2 regions of the Bradyrhizobium sp. LB11.1 genome follow, and region 1 is predicted to be linked to the other one. Evidence: predicted binding sites of a transcription regulator. Region 1 holds the regulator's gene; the other holds the start of a gene.
What was found. The regulator LexA, encoded in region 1, represses DNA repair genes until DNA is damaged. The targets are predictions, from matches to a motif close to TGTTCNNNNTGTGTTCNG.
Positions count from the first base shown of each region.

Region 2: ABIA96_RS02680 (DUF3072 domain-containing protein) is a predicted target of LexA. The motif match lies at 2,312-2,329, and genes of this name have one in related genera.

Region 1 is NZ_JBEPTH010000005.1:324,238-328,796, reverse strand. It holds gene ABIA96_RS15845 (HAD family hydrolase) at 1-511, shown strand, start outside; gene ABIA96_RS15840 (hypothetical protein) at 670-849, shown strand; gene ABIA96_RS15835 (molybdopterin molybdotransferase MoeA) at 1,136-2,347, shown strand; gene lexA (transcriptional repressor LexA) at 2,524-3,225, shown strand; gene ABIA96_RS15825 (hypothetical protein) at 3,412-3,615, shown strand; gene ABIA96_RS15820 (hypothetical protein) at 3,810-4,244, shown strand; gene ABIA96_RS15815 (ComEC/Rec2 family competence protein) at 4,255-4,559, opposite strand, start outside.
Region 2 is NZ_JBEPTH010000001.1:590,530-595,088, reverse strand. It holds gene ABIA96_RS02695 (Do family serine endopeptidase) at 1-1,067, shown strand, start outside; gene ABIA96_RS02690 (hypothetical protein) at 1,365-1,727, shown strand; gene ABIA96_RS02685 (DUF6496 domain-containing protein) at 1,740-2,009, opposite strand; gene ABIA96_RS02680 (DUF3072 domain-containing protein) at 2,082-2,276, opposite strand; gene ABIA96_RS02675 (hypothetical protein) at 2,391-2,600, shown strand; gene ABIA96_RS02670 (hypothetical protein) at 2,635-2,844, shown strand; gene ABIA96_RS02665 (hypothetical protein) at 2,880-3,080, shown strand; partial or broken gene ABIA96_RS02660 (protease) at 3,129-3,197, shown strand; gene ABIA96_RS02655 (hypothetical protein) at 3,348-3,581, opposite strand; gene ABIA96_RS02650 (hypothetical protein) at 3,677-3,934, opposite strand; gene ABIA96_RS02645 (hypothetical protein) at 4,047-4,298, shown strand; gene ABIA96_RS02640 (sensor histidine kinase) at 4,295-4,559, opposite strand, start outside.

The sequences.
Region 1 (4,559 bases):
ACCTGAGGCCATCGTCGCGCGCTACGTGCGTGACAGCGAAGCCTATCGGCTGCACGAGATGGGCAAGATCAGCAACGAGGATTATTTCGAATCGCTCCGGCGCTCGCTCGGGATCACGATTTCCGACGCAGAATTCCTCGAAGGCTGGAACGCGATCTTCGCCGGCGAGATGCCCGACATTGCGGATCTGCTGCCGCGCGCGGCCAGACACATGCCGCTTTATGCCTTTTCCAACACAAACCGCCCGCATGTGGACCATTTCTCGAAGGAATATGCCGATCTGCTGGGCCATTTCCGCGAGCTGTATCTGTCCTCAAGCATGGGCTTGCGTAAACCGGATGCGGAAGCCTTCGACCATGTCGTTGCCGCGATGGGCGTGCCGGCAGACCGGATCGTGTTCTTCGATGACCTCGCCGAGAATATCGAAGGCGCGAGGGCCCGGGGCCTCACCGCGATCCATGTGACCTCGCCCCACGACGTCGGCAAAGCGCTGAAGGCGCTGGGAATTTAATCCGGCGGTTGCGCAGTCCAACCACCTGCTTCCGGAACCATTTCATCGGGGAACGGGGAACCAAACCGTTCTGTGCAATTTTATACAAAGTTCCGGGAACGAATGGCCCGCTTCCGGACTCATCAGTCCGTTGGGAATTCTACATCGGAAGTATCGACGTGTTGGGCAAAACCTACCTCACCAAGCAGGCCTCCCTGCTGATGAAATTCGCCAGAACCACCTCGGATTCTGAGCTCTCCGCAAAATTGATCAGCAAGGCCGCCGACCTGAAGGCCCTGGCGGATCCGATGCCCGACAGGGATCAGGGGCCTATGGCGCCCGATGTCAGTCCGGACTAGAAGCCAGGAAACAGATCGACGCTCGCCGTGGCTCTCGTATTCCGTCCTGGCCATAACCCGATCCTCGTGCCGGCCTCTTTCGCCTTCCGGATCATGCCGCGGCGTGAGATTGATTGCCCGAATGGCGGAGCGCCACTTCAATCTCGGCATCAAAGCAAATTGCGGATAATCGGCCATTCGAGCCCGGAAGCGCACGCTCCGCGCCAGTATAGCCCTTTTGCGTCCGCCCTCCCGCTCGGCTAGAAACTTGCCGACCGAGTCTTTCGACTTGTAGCGGGAGTTCGCCGTGGCCTTGATGCCCGTTTCCGATGCGCTTGCAGCAGTGCTTGCGGGTGCAGCGCCCATGGCCGAGGAAATGGTCGCGCTTGACGCGGCTTTCCATCGTGTGCTCGCGCGCGACGTCGCGGCGCGGCGGACGCAGCCGCCGCAGGCCATGTCGGCGATGGACGGCTATGCCGTCCGCGCAGCGGATGCGGCCGAGGTCGACGCGCAGCTCATCGTCATTGGCGAAGTCGCGGCCGGCCGGCCGTTTGCAGGAACTGTCGGTGCCGGCGAAGCCGTGCGGATCTTCACCGGTGGCGTCGTGCCCGAGGGCGCGGACGCAGTCGTGATCCAGGAGGACACCCTCGCAGACGGCAACCGCATCACGATCAAGGAGGCAGGCGTCACCGGGCGGCACATCCGCCCCGCCGGCATCGACTTCTCCGAGGGTGACGTGCTCCTGCGCAAGGGCGTCCGGCTCACCGAGCGCGATCTCGCGCTGGCCGCCGGCATGAACCATCCGAGCCTTGCCGTTCGGCGCCGCCCGAAGGTCGCGATCCTCGCCACCGGCGACGAGCTGGTCATGCCGGGCAGCACGCCGGGCCATGGCCAGATCGTCTATTCCAACGGCTACGCCCTCCATGCGCTTGCCCGCAGCGAGGGTGCCGACACCGTCGACCTCGGGGTTGCCGCCGACACGCTTGCGGCGACCACCGCCGGCATTCGCCGCGCCCGCGAAACCGGCGCCGACGTCCTGATCACGACGGGTGGCGCGTCGGTCGGCGACCACGATCTGGTGCAGCAGGCACTAAGAGCCGAAGGCATCTCGATGGCGTTCTGGAAGATCGCCATGCGGCCGGGCAAGCCGATGATGAATGGGCAGCTCGGGGCGATGCGGGTGATCGGCCTGCCCGGCAATCCCGTGTCATCCTACGTTTGTGGGTTCCTGTTCCTGGTGCCGCTGATTCGCGCGCTGTCGGGCCGTTCGGTCGTTCACCATCGCCGCGAACACGCGGTGCTCGGCCGCGACGTCGGCGCCAACGACCAGCGCGAGGACTATCTTCGCGCGCGCCTCGATGTGCGTGATGACGGCACGCTGGTAGCGCATCCCGTCAATCACCAGGACTCCTCGCTGCTTGCGAATCTCGCTGCGGCACAGGCACTTCTCGTGCGCGCGCCGTTCGCGCCGAAAGCCGAAGCCGGCACGCCTTGCGAGGTGCTGCGACTGCCCGTCTGACCGCTGTGTTCGCGTGCGCTCCGCGAACTTAAGCGCGTTCACGGTAAATTAAGCAGTTGCGGAACATGTATCGAACATATAGTGTCCGTTCATGATTTGTTTCGAGCATGTAGCGGCTTATTGCTGAATTCAGCGTCTCGGAATCGGACGACATCAACCGGGGGATTTTGGTCGAGATGTTAACGCGCAAACAATACGAGCTCCTGCGGTTCATCAGCGAGCGGCTGAAGGAAAGCGGCGTGCCGCCCTCCTTCGACGAGATGAAAGATGCGCTCGATCTGCGCTCGAAGTCAGGCATCCATCGTCTGATCACTGCGCTCGAGGAGCGCGGCTTCATCCGCCGCCTGCCCAACCGCGCTCGCGCCATTGAAGTGATCAAGCTGCCTGAGCTCCAGGCCGCCGCCGGCAGCCGCCGCGGCTTCACGCCGAGCGTGATCGAGGGCAATCTCGGCAAGGTGCGAACGACCTCCAGCCTGCCCGCCGACGAAGGCGAGCGTCCCGTCGCGGTGCCCGTGATGGGCCGGATCGCGGCCGGTACACCGATCGAGGCCTTGCAGACCCGGAGCCACACCATCAGCGTCCCGCCGGACATGCTGGGCTCGGGCGAGCACTACGCGCTCGAGGTGCGCGGCGATTCGATGGTGGACGCCGGCATTCTTGACGGCGACATGGCGCTGATCCAGCGCAACGAGAGCTGCGACACCGGCGATATCGTGGTCGCCCTGATCGACGACGAGGAGGCAACCTTGAAGCGCTTCCGCCGCCGAGGCGCCTCTATCGCGCTCGAGCCGGCGAATTCAGCTTACGAGGTCCGCATCCTTCCACCCAACCGGGTGAAGATCCAGGGTAAGCTCATCGGGCTTTATCGCAAATACTGAGGCGGTTGCGCCCTGCCGGCGGCAGGCCGCGCGTCAACAATTCGAGCGGACGATTGTCCGCTCCGGCTGGATAGTCTTTCTGGTTTCGCACAGATTATCCGGCCACCTCTCCGGCGCGACATCCTCGGCACGCCGCAACGAAGCACCGATCGCTTCGCAGGGCTTTGCGAGACCGAGGAGACAACCATGCGCAAGATCATTTTGGGCGCCGTCACAATGGCGCTGATCGCAGCATCAGCGTCACAAGCTTTCGCGTCGCAGCCAAAGCATCACGCCCGCAGGGCGTCGCGGGCCACGTGCGAACAATTCCGCGGTGCCCGCAATGCCGCCGAACAGCAGACGCAGCCGACCTGGCAATATTCAGGCTGGTCGGCACCGGCCGACTGCTGACGGAGAGCCTCGAAGAATGCGCAAGCGCAGGCTTTGTTCCTCCTGCATTTGAAAAAGAAAATGTGATGGCAAGCTGCGGACCCGAGCCGCAGATTTGCCCACAACCAAGCAGACGCTTGCAGGCTTCCACTCTGATAGAGGCCTGCGCCTCCGAGACAGAGGCGCGGGTTGCTATCCTGATTGAGGAGCACCCGATGTGTGACTACAGCCTGCATGCCGTCGCGACGCGTCCCGCAGAAGTCGGCGAGACGATCGTCGCGACAACGTTCCGCGGCACCTCGACGCGCGGCTTCGCTTCCGAAGCCGACATGTCGGTCGCGGTCTGCCTGCTGCCGGGAACGGAGCTCGCCTTCGCCGACAACGTCCGCTACGACAATCGCTGGATCTGGACGCGCACCATCAGCTCCCGCGTCGGCAAGTTCGGCAAGGTCGATCCGCACATTCCGGATCGCCATCACGACGCGATCGAATTCCCCGACGGCAAATACGTGCTGGTGACACAGCTGGTCGAAGGCCAGCGCGCGACCGTGCTGCAGCTGCCCGTGACCCAGCCGCTCGGCGAGCGCGGGCACAAGCCGCAGATCACCGCTGACAGTCGCCCGACGCCGCCGCGTCTGCCAATCGCTTGAAGCGTGGATCTCAATCCTCGGCCTGAAGGTCGGCCTCCGATGGCGTTGCGTCTTTGGAGCGCGGAGCCGCCGATCGTGGCATGAGGGCCAGTCCGGACTCTCCATCGCCGGCAGCTGCCGGCGACCAGGGTCGGCTTGTGCCCTTCGCTCTCACCGCCGCGATCGCAAAGCCGCCGCCACGCCGTGTCAGCGCGAGCGCGCCCTGGCTCACCAGACGCGGCCGATCCACCACCATCGCGGCGCAATCCGGCGGCGCCGGCCGGGCCGTCACGACCAGTGCAGCACGGCTGCAATCATCTGCCAGCGCGTCGATAC
Region 2 (4,559 bases), on a different contig from region 1:
CCGAGTCCGTGCAGGTGACGATGGACGACGGCTCGATCTACACCGCGAAGGTGGTGGGCACCGATCCGAAGACTGACCTCGCCCTGATCAAGGTCGACGGCAAGAAGGATTTCCCGTTCGTGAAATTCTCCGACCAGAAGCCGCGGATCGGTGACTGGGTGGTTGCGGTCGGCAATCCCTTCGGGCTCGGCGGCACTGTGACAGCCGGCATCGTTTCGGCCAGCGGCCGCGACATCGGCAATGGTCCCTATGACGACTTCATCCAGATCGATGCGCCCATCAACAAGGGCAATTCCGGCGGTCCGGCCTTCGACATGAACGGCAATGTGATCGGCGTGAACACCGCGATCTACTCGCCCTCGGGCGGCTCGGTCGGCATCGGCTTCGATATTCCGTCCTCGACGGCCAAGCTCGTGGTCGCGCAGCTGAAGGACAAGGGCGCGGTCACCCGTGGCTGGCTCGGTGTGCAGGTCCAGCCGGTGACTGCGGAGATCGCCGACAGCCTCGGCCTGAAGGCGGCGCGCGGTGCAATCGTCGACAACCCGCAGGATGGCAGCCCAGCGGCGAAGGCCGGCATTGAGGCGGGCGACGTCATCACCGCCGTCAACGGCACCGAGATCAAGGACTCCCGCGATCTCGCCCGCACCATCGCCACGCTGGCGCCGGGCACGTCCGTGAAGCTCGATGTCGTCCACAAGGGCGACACCAAAACGGTGACGCTCGCGCTCGGCGAGTTGTCGAACGAGCGGCAGGCAAAAGCCGACGACGGCAAGACGCAGCAGGCCCCCGGCACGCCGCGCCTCGGCCTCAGCCTGGCGCCGGCCGGTGACGTCCAGGGCGCAGGTCAGAAGGGAGTCGTGGTCACCGAGGTCGATCCGCAGGGACCGGCGGCGCAGCGCGGCATCCAGACCGGCGACGTCATCCTCAATGTGGGAGGCAAGCCTGTCACCAATATCGCCGACGTTCGCTCCGAGCTGGCGCAGGCCAAATCGTCCGGCAAGAACAGCGTGCTGCTGCAGGTGAAGAACGCGGAGGCGACCCGGTTCGTCGCGGTGCCGCTCGCCTGATCTCTTGTGATCTCTTGGCCTCTCACTTGGCCTCGACGGCAAATTCAAGAGGCGGCCTGCGGGCCGCCTTTTTCGCGCGCGCCTTTCGAGATACCCACAGGCCGCCGATAACATTCTCGTCAACGGCAGTAATGATGACGGGTTCGTCCGAAAAAGCCGCGTTCGCTCGTCAGACTTTGGAATCGCGTGTTGTGCCTTGGCGGCCATGACGACGCCGAGGCAAATGCAGGAGTGGAACTTCGGACGTCCGGCCGCTTTGTGGAACCGGCCGGTGGTTCGCATTTGATCGGTGCCGACATGGATCGATTGAAGCTCTCGCTGAAGCTTGCGCTGCTCGCGGCGCCGCTCGTGCTGTCGGGCGGAAGTGCAATGGGGCGCGATGACGGCCGCTTCGCCGATTCGCCGCTGAAACCCTGGTTCGACAGCCTGCGCAGCCATCTCGGTCCTTGCTGTTCGGACGCCGACGGCGTTGCGGTGGCCGATCCTGATTGGGACTCACTTAACGGGCACTACCGGGTCCGTCTCGATGGAGAGTGGGTCGAGGTCCCCGACGAAGCCGTAATCACCGAGCCGAACCGCGCCGGCCGCACTATGGTCTGGCCGGTCAAGACGGCGTTCGGCGTTTCGATTCGCTGCTTCATGCCCGGCAGCATGATCTGACGCCGGTCGGCGTCACCGTTTGGCGGATTTGCGTTTCGAGTTCTTCTTCTTGGTTGTCTTCTTTTTGGACGCCTTCTTCTTCGACGCCTTCTTCGGCACCTTCTTGCCCTTCTTGCGCGCCTCCGACAGGCCGATGGCGATCGCCTGCTTGCGGCTCTTCACGCGTCCCCCGCGACCGCCCGGTCCGCTTTTAGCGGTACCCTTCTTGTAACGGCGCATCTCGCGCTCGACATCACTGCCGGAGCTACGCGAGTAGCGGCGCTTCTTTGCCTTGCGTGCCATCGATAATCTCCCTTAGCCCAGGGAAAGAACCGTATTGCTGACGCAACGTTCCAAGCGCGCCGGCCGCGTTCTCTAGAAGGAGTTGGCGAGCTCGATCTCTGCCTCGAGCACCTGGATGCGGTGCGCGGCTTCGGCAGAGGACAGACCTCGGTCGTATTGCGCCGGCTGGTAGGCCTCTTCGCTTAGCCGCTTTAGCCTCAGCCCTTGCGACCGGGTCATCTGCTCCATGAGAAAAGCCTTGGCGTCGTACTTCCTCTGAACCTGCATGTCGCTCCCCATTCGGAATTCATGGCTTGACTATATGTTCTTATTTTGTTCTAACAAGCCATGGATAACAGAATTAATGAAATTCGACGTAAAATCAGCGCCTTGAGGCTGGAAATGGCCGAGGTCGAGGCGTCCGTGCGCGATCTCGTCAATCGCGACCGTGATTGCACCGAACGGGCCCGGGCGCAGATGGATCTGCGCCGGAAAATCAACCTGCTGATCGGCGAATGGAAGGCGGCTGGCGGCGGCGACGTGTTGCCCGACATCCGCGACCGGATGCGCCTTCGTCCGCTGAAAAGCGAGAGCAGGCCGGCGCGCTGCTGAGGCGTTCGAGAGACGTGGTGGATGGAGGCAGGCGGTGGACGAAGACCCGGACGCCTACCGGATTCTGAAACTCCGCGCCGAGATCCTCGAATTGGGCTCTGCGATCCGGCAATTGCAGCGTGAGGGCCTCGACGATGCCGCGGCCCAACTCCTGATCGCGCGCAAGCGGGCGCAGCTCGACAACCTCGTGAAGAAAGCTCAGCCGGCGGCCGCCTTTAACATCACTGACATCCGACGCAGATAAAGCGGTCGCGCAACGCGACATGCCGGAGCTCGTCAATGCCGGATGCCGAAATGGCCGCCCTGCTGCGGGCGGTTCTCGATGAAGTCTGCGCCGACATTGCTCCGTCTGATACCGCGACGCGCGAGCGCGTTGCCGCACGACTGAGTGATCTTGTTCGATCGGGGCGCTGCTCGGTCGACGAGTTGAAGCGAGTCGGTCTGAACGCGCTGAATAGCGCGCCGACGATGTGGCGCTGAGAGAATATGGCTCCCGGACAAGAATGCTGTTTCAAGAACGATCGACCTGCCGTCTGCCAGGCGCACTGGTTGCTGATTGAGACCGGCATCGCCAAGGGCCGCAAGATGACTTCCTACATGTGGTGCTCGATTAGGGTGTAATCACCGGGCGCGAAGGAAGGTGCCGCACCGAACCCAGTGCGGCGTGAACCAAGCGCAGAAGAGGTCTTCGAACGTGCAACAAAAAGCCCCGCGTCGTCGCTGGGCTTTTTTGCCGCGAGTCCGTGCTTACTTGCTCATTCCGTTCTGGGGCTTGGTCATGCTGCCGCCCTGATCGCTGCCAGGGCCGGAGCCGCCTTGGCCGGACGCGTCGGGAGCAACGGTCTTCTTCATGTTCGCACCCGTCGTGGTCTGCGACATAGACGAGTGGTGCTTCTTGTGCGATTTCGCCTCAGCTGCGAGGGGCGCGGCGGCGAGGCCGGTTGCCAACATCACGGCGAGAGCGAGCTTGGTCGTCTTCATGTGAGGGAACTCCCTGAGTTGAATTGACGCAGGCAGCCAACCGCCATTCGCGGCAGGAGTTCCGAACAAAGCGTTGCAAGCATTTCACGCGCGCTTCAAGATTCCTTGTCCTCGTTGAGGATGAACACGACGCCCGTGAGCGCGGCACCGATGGCAAACGTCCCGACCATCGTGCCGACAAAGACGAGGGCGGCCGCACGGCCGCTGTGATTCAGCAATTCTGCAACGGCAGGATTGGCCAGAATGAGTGCAAGCGTGAAGGCCAGACCGAGGGCCGCGCCCATCATCGCATGCGTCATCAATTTGATGACGCCGGTGGGAGAGATCAGGCTTGGCGACTTCTTTGCGCGCATGGAACTGCCTATCGATCTGGCATGGAAACGCGCGCGGTAATCGCGGGTTCCATTACGCATGAAGGATTTGTCATCGCCCGCTTCATCCGACGTTCATGCCGACCTTGCGAGGATGCATGCCATCAACACGGGAACATTCGATATGGGTAAGGTGGTCTTTCTCTATCGCTCGCTGGCCTACCGCAACGCGGCGGCCGACATGTTGCGCAAGGCGCGCGAGCTTCCGCACGGTGTGGAGCGCAGAGCCGCCCGCCGTTACGCAACAGCCTTGCGCGATCTCGCGCAAACGGAAGCCTGGCTCGAAGGGCGCGTTGCCGATGAGCCGCGGCAGATGCCACGACTTAAGCTGGCTGCGTCGCGCTAACCCGACGCGCGCTGGAGTTCGGGAGAGGTGCCGGCCTCCAACTTGTCCTGCGCAGCCGACGTTGCCGTGCTCTTGCGCATCAAGGGGATTTCGAGACGGCATAACAAGCCCTCCGAACGCCAATCGAATTGCGCCTGTCCGCCGAGCTGGGATTCGACGCTGGCCAGCAGGCTTCTTGTCCCGAAGCCGCGCGATTTCGGCGTCCTCACCTGCGGCCCTCCGGTCTCCTCCCAGGTCAGCGTCAGGAGATCGTTCTCGGCC